Linked DNA regions of Lacibacter sp. H407. The protein of the gene in region 2 interacts with the protein of the main gene of each other region in a pairwise test. Links are inferred from orthologs where the notes say so. Each region holds a gene or a part of one and is shown on either strand. Other genes may lie near its edges.

Region 1 (7,396 bases), 3.5 Mb from region 2 along the record:
CAAAATTATAGGCACGCATATCGCCCAGTAAACGCACAAAACAACGCTCATTAAATTTTACAAACTCTTTGCCGATTCGTTTTGCATTAAACTCCGGTCGGTTGCTGTACAAGGGCAAAAACACATCGCCCGGAATACCGGCAATATGTTCTTCCACTAACGTGTTCTCATCTACCAGATAATTCAATTGATTGGGCGATAGAATATGCTCCAGCTCCAACCCATACACCCGTGATGCATCAGGAACTTTTACATAGAAATAATCATGCACATCGTTATAACTGTTTACGATCTTGATGCGGAAGGGATGTGTATTGCCAAACGTGCAGTAATCAATGCGTTCAATGTACAAATGCTTCTGTACTTTAATATCGCCACCTGCTTTTAACATCGCATACACCTGCTTGAGGCCGGTATGAATATCTTCGATCTGATCCTGTGTATAGATCACGCTTTCCCACAACGTATCTTTTCCACGTGCATCAATAACAGGAATTGTTTCTAAGAAAAATTTCAGTTGCTGGTACGATACAGGTAATCGTTTTTCACGCTGGTACGTTTGCAGATACTTGCGTAATGCTTTGTTAACGGGGTAAATGATTTTTTTGCGGGTGATCATACATGCAAACTTCAGCTTCCTGTTAAAGATAATTCATATCGGTACGCAGATGCGTTGCTGATTTTCATCATTAGAACCGGCGGGCAAGTACTACTTGTTTCTTAAACCGCTTTACTTTTCCCTGCAGGTTAAATACTTCGGTAAAGATCACATACGGCCCAAGCGGCAACGGTTGAAATTTATCATTCAATCCATCCCAACGGAAATTTCCCTGCTGACTGCAAACAGTATTTCGCTGCAATGCTTTTACCGGACGACCGGCCGCATCAAATACTGTTATGCTCATCACATAACCGGTTTCAGGGAACCGATAGCCGATGGTTACAAAATCATCGTTGCCATCATTATCGGGAGAAAATACTTCAGGAGTTGCTGTCACCTCACCTTGTACCTGCAAGTCTAAACGAAACTGCGAGTTTTGATAAGATGGCGTTCCATAGCCAACATCTTTGGCGGCACTATGCCAGTTATCTTTATTTTGAGTAGCAGCGTTTGGATCAATGCGCTCCAACGCAACACCTTCCGGATTATTGATCAATGCAAAATGCCATTTCTCATCGTAGGCGAGTTCATCAATTACCAACCCGCCATTATCACTTAACACAACTGTTCCGCTGGCATCCGGATACGAAGGCATGGAAGACAGATTGAGAAACGCAGAAAGATTTTTTGCAGTGAACTGTCGTTTTACAATTTGCTCATCGGCACTTAATACATAGTACTCACCTGGAAACATCGCAAGATCATTTGCACTAAATGGACGCATACTGGCTATTACACCTGCACTGCTTCTGTTAGCCAGCAATACATTTTTCAGATTGATGATCTTATTGCTTCGATTGTAGATCTCCACATAGTCGGTTCCATCACTGGTTGGGTTAAACAACACTTCGTTGATGATCAAATCATTTGCTGCAACTGCTGAACTGATTCCCGCTTTGGTTTGATTAAAAGCAGCAATGCGGTTGCCTTTACAATCAGTAACGTTACTGGCGGTAATTGTATAAGTTGTTCCGGCCTGTAATGCATTGCTGAGTGTTAGTTGTACCATATTGAACAATGGTGCAATACAAATAGCAGAAAGCGGTGAACCGATACCGTTACTGATCTGGTAGTTGGCTGCTGTAGCAGCTGACAAACTATCTAACGGTTCATCAAAACTCAATAGTATAGTTGTATTGTCAATGGCGAATGCTTTGAGCAAAGCAGGAGGTATTTGATCGGTATTGGTTCCGTCAACAGAGTTTTTTATACCGGGTGTTCCACCTCGTGGATCGATACTCGCCCGCCAGTTATTGACTCCGCTGCAAGGATTGTTGACATCGATTATTTCAAGTGTCCAGCCACCATCACTTTTTACTGTATTGTTAAACCAGTTAAGATTGTATTCGACAGCATGAATCGTAGAGCCATTGTTGCTGCGGATAAAAATCAATTCACCTGTATTATCAAGAGAAGGAAAACTTGTAACGCCGAAAGTGCGGCCATACTGTTGCATGGTTGCTGCGGCAGCTGTGCCGCAAATAATAGCACTGCTATCGGGTTGTAATAAGAAGTTGGGTAGTGCTCCGCTTACTCCGCCGGCATCGCCAACACGCCAGTTTTGAAGATTGATAGCAGCGTTGGTTGTATTGCGTATTTCGATCCATTCATTATTGGGTAACCCGATTTGCGGCGTAGGGTCGCTCATGATCTCCGTGATCACAATTGCATAACGGTTTTGCGCAAACGAACTGTTGCCGTGCACACACGAACAAACAATCGTTACAATAAAATACAGAAAACGAAGCATGCTTTAAAAATAACATTAATCAAACGATTGCGTAAAAACCTTATTGAAATTTCTAAAACAATTTGGTGAAACGCAGATTCAGCTTTACTTTTGAATTTCATGATGATTATTAAACATACAAAACGCACAAAGAAACAGTTCCGCAAGGGAAGGTAACATTGTACGTTGTGTTGTAAACATAATAACAGGCCTTCCCGAAATGGAAGGCCTTATTTTTTTCCACCCGTCAGATGCCCTCGTCGGACGGAATTATTAATCAAACAAAAAAATTCTGTCAGATGAGGGCGTCGGACAGAAACAAAACAAAACACAAAATGAAAGTTGCAGTAGTTGGCGCTACAGGTCTTGTAGGTACCAAAATGTTACAGGTATTAGCAGAAAGAAATTTTCCCGTTACTGAATTAATTCCCGTTGCCAGTGAACGTTCTATTGGTAAAGAAGTAGAGTTTAAGGGAAAGAAATACAAAGTGGTCAGTATGACGGATGCAATAGCTGCCAAACCTGCTGTGGCTTTATTCAGTGCCGGTGGTGGTACTTCAACAGAGTGGGCACCAAAGTTTGCAGAAGCCGGTATAACCGTGATCGATAACTCCAGTGCATGGCGCATGGACCCAACAAAAAAATTAGTGGTACCTGAAGTAAATGCTGATGTATTAACAGCCGAGGATAAAGTAATTGCAAACCCAAACTGTTCTACTATTCAAATGGTGGTGGCATTGCAACCGCTGCATAAAAAATACCAGATCAAACGTGTGGTTGTATCAACCTACCAGAGTGTAACAGGTACGGGTGTAAAAGCAGTTGATCAGTTGTTGAATGAGCGAAAAGGAATTGTTGGTGAAATGGCATATAAATATCCAATTGATCTGAATGTGATTCCGCAGATCGATGTGTTCCTTGAAAACGGTTACACCAAAGAAGAAATGAAAATGGTGAAAGAAACCTGCAAGATCATGGGCGATGATTCCATTCGTGTAACGGCAACTACTGTACGTATACCTGTAATGGGCGGACATAGTGAAAGTGTAAACGTTGAGTTTGCAAATGATTTCGACCTGAATGAAGTGAAATCATTGCTCAGTTCTGCGCCCGGTATTGTAGTTGTTGACGATCCTGCTACACAGCAATACCCAATGCCAATGGATGCGCATGAAAAAGATGATGTGTTTGTTGGTCGTTTACGCAGAGATGAAACACAGGCCAACACATTAAATATGTGGATCGTTAGTGATAACCTTCGTAAAGGTGCGGCAACGAATGCAGTACAAATTGCAGAGTATTTAAGCGGCAAAGGTTTGTTGTAATGGTGGCAACGGCTTCCAGCCGTCAGAGCCAAAAAAACTTAACACAAAAAAGAGCGCTTCATATGAAGCGCTCTTTTATTATTGTTACCAGTATAAAACAAAATTTGTTCAGCAGAGTTGCTAACCTTCATCCTTCGACGAGCTCAGGAGTTAGCAACTCTTTATTCACCTGCATGCAATCCTTCATTCAAAAACTGTAACAATGGTTGCAGTGTTTCAAAATTTGTACATACTTTTTTAACCAGGTCTTTTGAAGTAAGATCAGCATCTGAAAATTGTTGCATTCCAACCCAGCTTTTCAATTTCAGGTATTCAATGGCCGGATTATCGGCTTCATATCCTTTTGGTGGCCGGCTCAACTTCATGTCGCCTTCTGTTGATAAATCACCAAACACCGCTTTGAATTTTTTACTGTTGATGATCTTGAAAAATTCTTTCCAGTTATAATCAATTTCCTGGCGCACATTTTTTATCTGATCGGGAGGTGCCATATACAAACCACCACCACCAAAGGCAGCACCGGGTTCACAATGAAAATAGTAACCTGCACTGATACCTTTCTTTCCATCTTTATTAATGTACGCTCCCATGTTTGATTTGTAAGGACTCTTGTCTTTACTGAAGCGTACATCACGGTTAATGCGGAAGATGCAGTCTTTTGCAGCAAGATGTGCAATAGAAGGATCTTTTTTGCCGTGTTTTTCAATCACTGTATCAACAAAGCCGATAAAATCTGATTTGGCAGCATCGTATGCTTTTCGATTCGCATCAAACCAGGGTTTATTGTTATTCTTTTTTAAGTCCTTTAGAAATTTAAGTGTAGCAGTTTGCAGCATAAGAAAGCGTTTTGTAAAACAAATTGACAAAATCTTTATTGTTTTACAAAACGCTTTTCACCAAGAATAGTTTAAATGGTTACGCACATAATTTACCGGGCGAAATGCCATACACTTTTTTAAACGACTTAATGAGGCAATTGGGGTCTTCATACCCAAGCTCATAGGCTACTTGTGAAACGGAACGGTGCGAGTCTTGAATAATGTTCCGGGCGAGCATCATTTTTTGCTCCAGGTAGTATTCATAGATTGGTTTGCCATGTACTTTTTTAAAATGCCGTTTGAGCGAACTTAGGCTCATATTGTATTCTTTGGCAAACACTTTCAAATCAGGTAATGCAATCTTCAAAAAGCTGCTTAGCTGCGCACTTAAGGCTTCCATTTCTACAGCATAGGAAAGATGTTTACAGTTAGCTTTTTCATTCATTACAGCTGCTTTTTCAAACAACTGATTCAACAGGCCAAGAATATTTACACGTAAGGCAAGTGATTCTGTTGCGCCTCTTTGTAATAAACTGATAATTTTTTTCAGGTATTGTAATGATTCAACGTTAATGATTGCAGTTAAATCATTTGTACTGCAGAGAGGTTGCAGTTGAATAATATAATCTTCAATAACGGATGCATTGTTGCCATAATTTGCCTCAACCCAGCAACTACTGAAAGAAAGTGCAACAATAATATCAGATTGTATATTTTTTTGTTTTACGGCTCCCGGCTTGTAAATAATTCGACGATTAGTTAAACTATCAGCTGCTGTTTGACAGACCAGTAATTCTGCTGTTTGCTGATTACTGCAATAAAAAAGTTGATAGTTACTCTTAATACCCGCTTTGCCGTAAAGGTTTTGTAACTGGGCTTTGCCGGGCGATTGTAGAAATGAATAACTGATAAAAAGCCCATCTTCAATACGGATGTGTAAGCCTTGTTCAAGTACACAGGAAATCGGTAGCTGTGAGTTGCTCTTTGTTGTGGTGTGCAGATGAGGTTGCATATGTTTTCGGTTTGGTTAGGGGTGTTAAAATACCCTTACGAAACTTCTGAAAACATGGATTTTTGTTTTAATGCGAAATGCACAAAAAATGTTGGGTTTTTTGATTGAAAAGGCAAATTATTATTTACAGATAAGTGTTTTCATTTAGTTTATTCGGTTGCAGGTCTCCATCTCAACTACTACTTCCTTCAACCAACCTAAATAAATAACTTTTTTTCAATTTGACCTTTTGGTTATATAGGTTGACCCTTCGGTGAATACGAATATGAAGGTTAGCGGGCAATCTTTGTACCAGATCATTTGAAAACACCTATTCCCTTTTTCTTCTGGTTGTTAATCCAATACTTGTGAAAAACCTGCACTAAGAAATCAAGTCTATCCTGTGAGACCATAATTATAACCTCCAAACAAATAATTATGTCTCCACTTCTACACCTTGCAAAGAGAGGGCTGCTTTTTATGCTCTGTTCTTTGTGGATGCTCTCCTCGTTCGCTCAAAATGTCAGTGAATGTTACAAACCAATTACTGGATTTGGTGTCCAGGTTAATCCAATCAGGAACTCACTTATTTGTCTTGATTGCGACCGTACCGGAATCAACAATGTAACAGATGCCAACAAAAACAATTTTGCTGATCTATCTCAATTTGTTTCGCTTATCAACGGTAATGGTATTACTGTAAAGCAAACATCATTTGATTATCCTGCAGGTTATTATGCAGGCTTTGTTGTTGCATTGGGAAATGATCTCAATGTAAATGTGTTAAATGCGATCAGCATTTCAACATTTAAAGATGATGTGTTGCAGCAAACTGCAACTGGCGCATCATTGAAAGCAACGCCAATTTTAGGTGGAAGCACTGGTCGGGCTTATCTCTATTTCGAGACCAACCAATCGTTTGATGAGGTTCGTTTTACGTTTTCTTCACTTGCATCAGTGCTTAGTGAAGTAAGAGTGTATTACGCAATGGCATTCGATCCTAATTGCGGTACAATTGAAAACAATGCAATTTGTGATGATGCAATTCAGGGCAATGGCACAAGCGTTACTTACAATGGTGGTCTTGTTTGTGCATTATGTTCCTTGCTTAACAGCAATAACCTTGTTGATGCCGATAAAAACAATTATGCAACATTAACCATGCCTGCTGCAGCACTCAGTACTGTATCGGTAGGTGTGTTGGATGAAAAAAATATTTACCCTGCGGGTAACAAGGCAGGTTTTGTAATTGCACCCGATCTTGCAAACACAATACTTGATGCTAACCTTTTAAATAGTATTACCATTGAAACTTATTTGTTTGGCACCTTGCAGGAGTCGCAAACATTTAACAGTGGAAGCGGTGGTTTACTTACTGTTTCTGCTCTTAGTTTCAATTCGGTTCAAAAAACTAAGATCGGCTTTACAACAACAAAGAATTTTAATGAAGTAAAGCTTCGTGTAAACCAACCCGTTGGTGTTACACTCGGTGCATTGCGTATCTTTTATGCATTTGAAGAACCTGCAGGTTGTGGCGATTGTCATGAAGCATTGACCTCAGATCGTTCAAATCCATACACTGTAACAATTGTAACTGGAAGCAGCTGGACAACAGCTGGCGGTCTTACGTTGAATATTCCGATTTTGCCGGATGTAACAATTGCCGGTACTATTCAGGATCAGGGAAATGTTGTTAACAGCAGCCTTGCAGACTATGCAACCTATACTCCTCCTGTAATTGATTTAGGTTTAAATGTTATTGGTCTTACAAGCAGCGCAAGTTTCAAATTAACAGTTGATAACAGCCCAACTGGTGATGCAGGTCCCTTGTTCCCTGCCGGAACCTTTGGTGGTTTTGTTATTCAAAAAGAA
Region 2 (7,416 bases):
TTGTAATTTGTTGTTCACTTGCAGAACTATTTCATCTGCATACCCACATATGAAACAAAAGCAGCTTACTTTATTGCTTGTGCTATTATCAATTATTCCTTCATTTTTATTTGCCCAACGTGTAGGACGCAGAGGCGTAAATCCGGTCAACACCACTTCATCAAAAAAAGGACCTGTATACAATTTTACCCTCGAGCAATTGCAAGGCAGATGGCAGGAAATAAAACGTTCTGATGCTGATAAATCAGAGTTACCGATCGGCGATACGATTTACCTGCATTTTACCGAAGCAAATAAGGTAGAAACAAGAGATGGCACTAAAACTATTATGCGTGGGGTTGCTATAATTGACGAGCCCGGTAATGTGTTAATAGCCGCTGCTGATATTTATACGATCGGTGCTGTTTCTGCAACAGAGCTTTTGTTGCTGGATGATGATGGCACAGTTCATACACTTACGAAGAAAGAGATATTCTGGAGAGAAACTTTAGGAAAAAATGCTGTAACTGATCAAGTGTTGGATACACCACTTGATCCCAATCTTGCTGATCTGGCGGGTGTTGACTGGACCGTTTACCGTCGCAGAGCAAAACCCGGTGCAGTTAGTAATGAATCGTTTCTGATACGCTATATAAAATCTATAAAAGATAATGGCGATAAAACTGCAACAGCTGAACTTACATTTTATTCAAAGGATAAAACGGAAGTAATGCCTTGCACCATTACAGTGGTGAAAAATCAAATAGAGATCAAATCAGGTGAGCATTCATGGCTGATGTTCGTGTATAAAGTAGAAAAGGATGAATTGATATTTGGCGATCATAAAACCTTACTGTACTACGCCAAGCCCCTTTAACGTAACATCAAATACGTTCTCAAATTTTTGTTTTACTTTTTCTTTTGCCTCTTCAAAATCAACAGGAGCTCCTAATTCTTTTTGTAAGGAAGTGACGGCTTTATTTTCAATACCGCATGGAATAATGTGGTTGAAATAGTTCAAATCTGTATTTACATTGAATGCAAATCCATGCATGGTTATCCAACGGCTGCAACGCACTCCCATTGCACAAATTTTTCGTTCTTTTCCTTTTACATCCGGATCAAGCCACACGCCAGTTTCACCTTTGCTGCGCTTTCCTTTTAATCCATACTCTGCCATGGTTAAAATAATCACCTCTTCCAGTTTGCGCAGGTATTTCCCAATATCTGTTTCAAATTTTTCCAGATCAAGAATCGGATAACCAACGATTTGTTGCGGACCATGGAAGGTGATATCGCCGCCACGATTGGTTGGATAAAACTCGATCCCTTTTTGTAAACGATCTTCTTCCGAGATCAAGATATTTTTCACGTCGCCGCTTTTGCCAAGTGTGTATACGGGAGGATGTTCTACTAAAAGCAAATGATGGTGGGTGGTGAGTGGCGAGTGGTGAACATCATCAACTATCGGCTCAGTGCTATTGGCTTTATTGCGTAACTCTGCTTTGATCGCCAGATTTTCAGTCAATAAAGATTCCTGGTAATCCCATGCTTCTTTGTAGGGCATTGCACCTAGATCTTCAAATAGAACCGTTTGCTTCATTGCCTGCAAAGCTACGGGGAATTGGATGGATGCTCAAACGACTTACTTTTGCAGCTTATGAAAGAAGAAGAAATACTCGAACAGGATAGTGAACTGGAAAACGGTGATGGTTCGGAAGAGTTATATGAACGAAAGCGTTTTGTGGTGAGCAAAGGGCAAGAACCGTTGCGTATCGACAAATACCTGATGACCAAAATTGAAGGCGCTACCCGAAACAAAGTGCAACGGGGAATTGAAACAGGCCTGGTATTAGTTAACAATGAAATTGTAAAAGCGAATTACAAAGTACGCCCCGATGATGAGATCATCACTTTTTCTGATACAGCACCGGAAGATACTGAGATCAAACCGGAAGAACTGCCACTCAATATTGTATTTGAAGATGAATCGGTGGTGGTTGTAAATAAAGTAGCAGGCATGGTGATGCACCCCGGCAGTGGTAATTACAGCGGCACGCTTGTAAACGGAATTGTGTGGTATCTCAAACAACAGCAACCGGAATTAACAGCCGATCAATTACCACGCTTTGGCATGGTCCATCGTATTGATAAAAACACAAGTGGATTGGTGGTGCTTGCAAAAAATGAACAGGCAAGTGTGCATTTGGCCAAACAGTTTTTTGATCATACAGTTGAGCGAAAATACATTGCGTTGGTTTGGGGCGATATAAAAGAAGACAGCGGCACCATTACGGGACATGTAGGCCGACATCAACGTTTCCGCAAGATCATGGATGTATATCCTGATGGAGAATATGGGAAAGAAGCTACAACTCACTATACAGTACTGGAGCGTTTCGGTTATACAACACTGGTAGAATGCAGGCTTGAAACCGGTCGTACACACCAGATACGTGTTCACATGCAGCATGTTGGTCACCCGTTGTTTAATGATGATACCTATGGCGGCGACCGAATTGTAAAAGGAACGGTTTACACCAAGTACAAACAGTTTGTCGATAATTGTTTTGCCATCTGTTCACGACAAGCTTTGCATGCGCAAACCTTAGGATTCACGCATCCGAAAACGCAGAAGCGGATATTGTTTGAAAGTGAGTTGGCAACTGATATGCAGAAAGTGATCGAGAAATGGCGGGTGTATACAAAGGCGAAGAATTTAACGGGAGATGATGAATAAAAGAATCCCCGATATCTGTTGATATCGGGGATTTATCATTCGAATCAGATCAATCAGTTTATCTGTGGTCTACTTCGGAAACACCATCTTGTAATCTACACTCACCTTTCCTCTTGAAATATCATCAAGTTTACCCTTGAGTAATTTACGTTTCAACGGTTTGAGATGATCAATGAATAATTTTCCTTCGATGTGATCGTATTCATGCAGAATTACTCTTGCTGTTAATCCATCAAAAGTTTTTACATGCTCCGTAAACGTTTCGTCCATATAACGGATGGTTACCTCTTCTGCACGATACACATCTTCCCGTATTTTAGGAATACTCAGGCAACCTTCGTTATACAACCAATCATCGCCAAGTAATTCTTCCACCTGCGCATTAATAAACACCTGTTTTATACCTGGACGGTCTGAATAAAGTAAGGTTTCTGTTTCGTCCATATTGGCAAACATTTGTGCACTATCCACCACAAACAAACGGATGTCTTTGTTCACCTGAGGTGCAGCCAAACCTACTCCACTCGACGAGTACATGGTTTCCCACATATCGGCAATAAACTTTTCCAAACCCGGATAATCAGGAGTAATGTCTTTGCTTACTTTCCGTAACACATCAAAGCCGTAGGCGACAATGGGAAGAATCATGCTTATTTCAGATTTACGATTTTAGATCTGTCTGCCGACAGGGAGGTTGCAGATTTATACCACAACTGTAAAAATTAGCTGCAAATATAAGCACTGGAGCCGTAGGAATTGATCTGCAATTGTAAATCTGAACTCTATAATCTTGCTAAATATTCCTGTAGCATGATCGTTGCCGCTATCTCATCTACCAGTTTTTTATCCCTACGTTGACTTTTTTTGAGTCCCATTTCAAGCATGGCATTCTTGGCCATTTTGGAAGTATAGCGCTCATCTACCGTTTCAATAGGGATTGCAGGGAAGTTTTTTTTCAGCTGTTCAATGGCACGCTTCACTAACGGCGTTGCATGGGTATCACTATCATCCCAATTGGTGGGCATACCGATCAGTATCAGCTCTACTTGTTCTTTGCTGAAATAATCATTGAGAAACGGTATGAAATTTTTTGTTTCAATGGTAGTTAAACCGGTGGCAATGATCTGCAACGGATCTGTTACCGCAATGCCGGTGCGTTTACCGCCGTAGTCGATGCACATTATCCTTGCCATAATTCGAAGCCGTCATGTCGACGCAGGAGACATCTCTAAAATTGCAACCAGTTTGAGTTTTATGAGACCTCTCCTTCGTCGAGGTGACGTACTAAGTTTGTTTTCGTTAAATAAATATATCCGCAATCACAAACACTGCAAACACTACACTGGCAATTCCATTCGCCGTCATGAATGCTAAGTTTACTCTCCGCAGATCAGTTGGTTTTACAACGGAATGTTGATAGATCAACATGCTCACAAAAACTGCCACGCCGATCCAATACAACCATCCAAAGCCTCCATAAAAACCAGCTGCAATTACACACAATGCAGCCAATACATGCAACCATTCCGATACACGCAATGCTTTTGCTTTGCCCAACCAGGCAGGAATTGATTTCAGTTCATACTGCTTATCAAACTCTTCATCCTGCAATGCATAAATAATATCGAAACCACTCACCCAAAATAACACAGTGAACGAAAAGAGAATGGGCAACACGGCAAATGCACCTGTTACTGCTAAATAAGCCCCAATGGGCGCCAACGCTAAACCTAATCCCAACACCAAATGACAAAGCGGTGTAAATCGTTTGGTATAACTGTAACCTAACACTACAAACAATGCAACCGGCGACAATGCAAAACAAAGGATATTGATGAAATAAGTTGTAACTACAAACAACACGCTATTGACGATGGTGAAAATCAAAGCACTATTGGCCGAAATAATTCCTGCCGGGATTTCACGAATAGCCGTGCGTGGATTTTTTGCATCAAAACTTCTGTCTAAGTAACGATTGAATGCCATGGCGGCACTGCGGGCGAAGATCATGCAGAGAAGAACTAGAAAAAATTTTTTGAGAATTGTTTGCCCATAATGCTGAAAAAAAGATGGCTCAAACGGTTTCGGTCCCCAACCTATTGTTTCATTTAAGTTCCAGTGAGAATGTTGAATATTTCCGCTCATCAAAGCCAGAAAAAATCCAATCAATGCAAACGGCAATGCAAAAATGGTATGTGAAAATTTTATAAGCGATAAATAGTTCTTTACTGTGCTCATGTTGTTCGATCCTGATTATTGGTTCAATATACCTTTTCTTGCCATTTCCCAGAGCACCACGCCTGCTGCTACTGAAATATTGAGTGAATGCTTCATTCCAAACTGCGGTATTTCAATACAGCCTTCACATTCATGCAACGTTTCCTGTTCCACTCCTTCAGCTTCGTTTCCAAAGATGAGGGCAATTTTTTCTTCTTTCGCTTTTTCAAAATCCTGGAGTAAAATGCTGCCTTCGGTCTGTTCAATCCCAAACAGCTTATAGCCGCTTGCTTTCAACTCAGCAATTGCCTCGCTGGTTTTGGCAAAATACTTCCAGTTTACGGTTTCTGTTGCACCCAGTGCTGTTTTGTGAATATCCCTGTGCGGGGGCTGCGGCGTGTAGCCAATGAGGTAAATAGCTTCCGCTAAAAAGGCATCGGCAGTGCGGAACACGCTGCCCACATTCTGCATGCTGCGGATATTTTCCAGCACCACAATCACCCGGTTTTTATCTGCTTTTCTGAACTCATCTACCGTTTTACGGTTCAGTTCATCCATGCCCAGTTTTCGCATGGCGCAAAGGTAATGGTGAATGGGCAATGGTGAATGGGCAATAGGCAATGGATAAAAATCTGAAATCGGACATCTGAAATCCGAAATCAACTTATATCATTATTACCGTCAGACAGGATACACGCCGTACCTCTTACCTCTTACTGCGTACTTCTAGCCCCTCTTCCCCCATAAAGCCTTACCTTTGCCGAAATTTTGACATTAGTTATGAACACATTTGAAGCGCTTGGCTTGGATGAAAGATTGATGAAAGCGATTAGTGAACTCGGTTTTACAACTCCCACTCCTATTCAGGAAAAAGCAATCCCCGTTCTGCTTAGCGGAACCACGGATTTGATCGGCCTTGCCCAAACCGGCACCGGCAAAACAGCAGCCTTTGGTTTACCATTGCTGCAATTATTAGACGAAAGCAAAAAACACCCACAGGCATTGATCGTTTGTCCTACACGTGAACTTTGCCTGCAGATCGTTAAAGAAATAGAAATTTTCAAGAAACACATGAAGGGAATGCAGGTGGTTGCTGTTTATGGCGGCGCCTCTATCGGCATGCAGATCCGTGATATCAAACGTGGTATCCAGATCGTTGTAGCTACTCCCGGTCGTTTGATCGATCTGATCGAACGCAAGGCCATCAACCTTGGTGAAATCAAGTATGTGGTATTGGATGAAGCAGATGAAATGCTGAACATGGGTTTTCAGGATGATATTGAATTCATTTTGCAGAACACACCCAAGAAAGAAAGTACCTGGTTATTCAGTGCAACGATGCCACCGGAAATTCGTAAGGTGAGCCGTAAGTACATGAAAGAGCCCGTAGAAGTAACGGTTGGCAAAATGAATACCGCCAACGTAAATATCGATCATCAGTATTTTGTGGTGTCGTCACAACACCGCTACGAAGCATTGAAACGTTTGATCGATTTCAACCCCGGTATTTACGGGATCATTTTTACACGTACTAAAATTGATGCACAAAATATTTCCGAGAAATTAACTCGTGAAGGTTATGATATTGATGCATTGCATGGCGATCTTACCCAACAACAAAGAGATGCGGTAATGGGTCAGTTCCGTGACAGAACATTGCAATTGCTGATTGCAACCGATGTGGCTGCACGTGGTATTGATGTAAAAGATATTACGCATGTGATCAACTACGAATTACCTGATGATATTGAAGTGTACACCCACCGTAGTGGTCGTACAGGTCGTGCAGGTAAAACGGGTATTTGTATGAGCATTGTACACAGCCGTGAAATTGGAAAGATTCGTCAGATAGAACGTATTGCACAATCGAAATTTAATAAGCTGGAAATCCCTACCGGAAAAGATGTTTGCCGCAAACAGTTTTTCTCGTTTATGGATAAGCTCATTAACATGGATGTGAGCAATGCAGAATATGAAACCTACATTCCGATGCTGCAGGAAAAATTTGCAGACATCAGCAAAGAAGAGATTCTGAAGCGTGTTGCTTCAATGGAGTTCGATCGCTTTCTGAAGTATTACGAAAACTCGGAAGATCTCAACATCCGTGAGCGTGGCCGTGAGTTTGATAAATTCAAACGTGATGGTGATGGTGGCCGTCGTGGTATTGAAAGAGAAAGACCGGGTTCAGGACGTACACGTGAACGTGAGCGCCAACCTTACCGTGATACACAAGGCCGTGAATTCAATGGTGGTGGTTCCGGCAACTACACCCGTCTGTTTGTAAACCTCGGCACCAAAGATGGTTTTTACAAAGCCAGCTTTTTGCAATTCATTTTAGATATGAGTGATCTCAAAAAAGAAGCACTCGGCAAAATTGATATGCGTGAAATGAATAGCTGGGTTGAAGTAGACAGCAAAGCGGCTACGCAAATGATCCGTTCCATTGATGGAAAAAAATTCAAAGGACGGAATATTCGAAT

Evidence for each region. Proteins that work in one complex are often made in the same cells at the same time.
Region 1: the proteins of def (region 2) and WG989_RS04150 interact in binary tests that used the Escherichia coli proteins (3 or more experiments, as listed by UniProt). The link is inferred for Lacibacter sp. H407 from one-to-one orthologs.

What each region holds. Positions count from the first base shown.
Region 1 is NZ_JBBKTU010000001.1:948,983-956,378, reverse strand. What follows is about bases 1,971-4,720. They hold WG989_RS04150 (aspartate-semialdehyde dehydrogenase), read left to right. Parts: upstream 1,971-2,725; coding sequence 2,726-3,715; downstream 3,716-4,720. Other genes in these bases: WG989_RS04140 (helix-turn-helix domain-containing protein), read right to left, coding at 4,631-4,720; WG989_RS04145 (DUF2461 domain-containing protein), read right to left, coding at 3,877-4,551; WG989_RS04155 (lamin tail domain-containing protein), read right to left, coding at 1,971-2,411. Also shown: WG989_RS04160 (hypothetical protein), read right to left, coding at 1-619; more of WG989_RS04155, read right to left, coding at 690-1,970; more of WG989_RS04140, read right to left, coding at 4,721-5,545; WG989_RS04135 (hypothetical protein), read left to right, coding at 5,963-7,396.
Region 2 is NZ_JBBKTU010000001.1:4,459,752-4,467,167, forward strand. The notes cover bases 1,579-4,348. They hold def (peptide deformylase), read right to left. Parts: upstream 3,368-4,348; coding sequence 2,789-3,367; downstream 1,579-2,788. Other genes in these bases: lipB (lipoyl(octanoyl) transferase LipB), read right to left, coding at 1,579-1,582; WG989_RS19250 (RluA family pseudouridine synthase), read left to right, coding at 1,640-2,719; ruvX (Holliday junction resolvase RuvX), read right to left, coding at 3,502-3,912; WG989_RS19265 (UbiA-like polyprenyltransferase), read right to left, coding at 4,019-4,348. Also shown: WG989_RS19240 (hypothetical protein), read left to right, coding at 50-856; more of lipB, read right to left, coding at 830-1,578; more of WG989_RS19265, read right to left, coding at 4,349-4,957; WG989_RS19270 (RNA methyltransferase), read right to left, coding at 4,973-5,509; WG989_RS19275 (DEAD/DEAH box helicase), read left to right, coding at 5,717-7,416. UniProt on the Escherichia coli protein: Removes the formyl group from the N-terminal Met of newly synthesized proteins. Requires at least a dipeptide for an efficient rate of reaction. N-terminal L-methionine is a prerequisite for activity but the enzyme has broad specificity at other positions.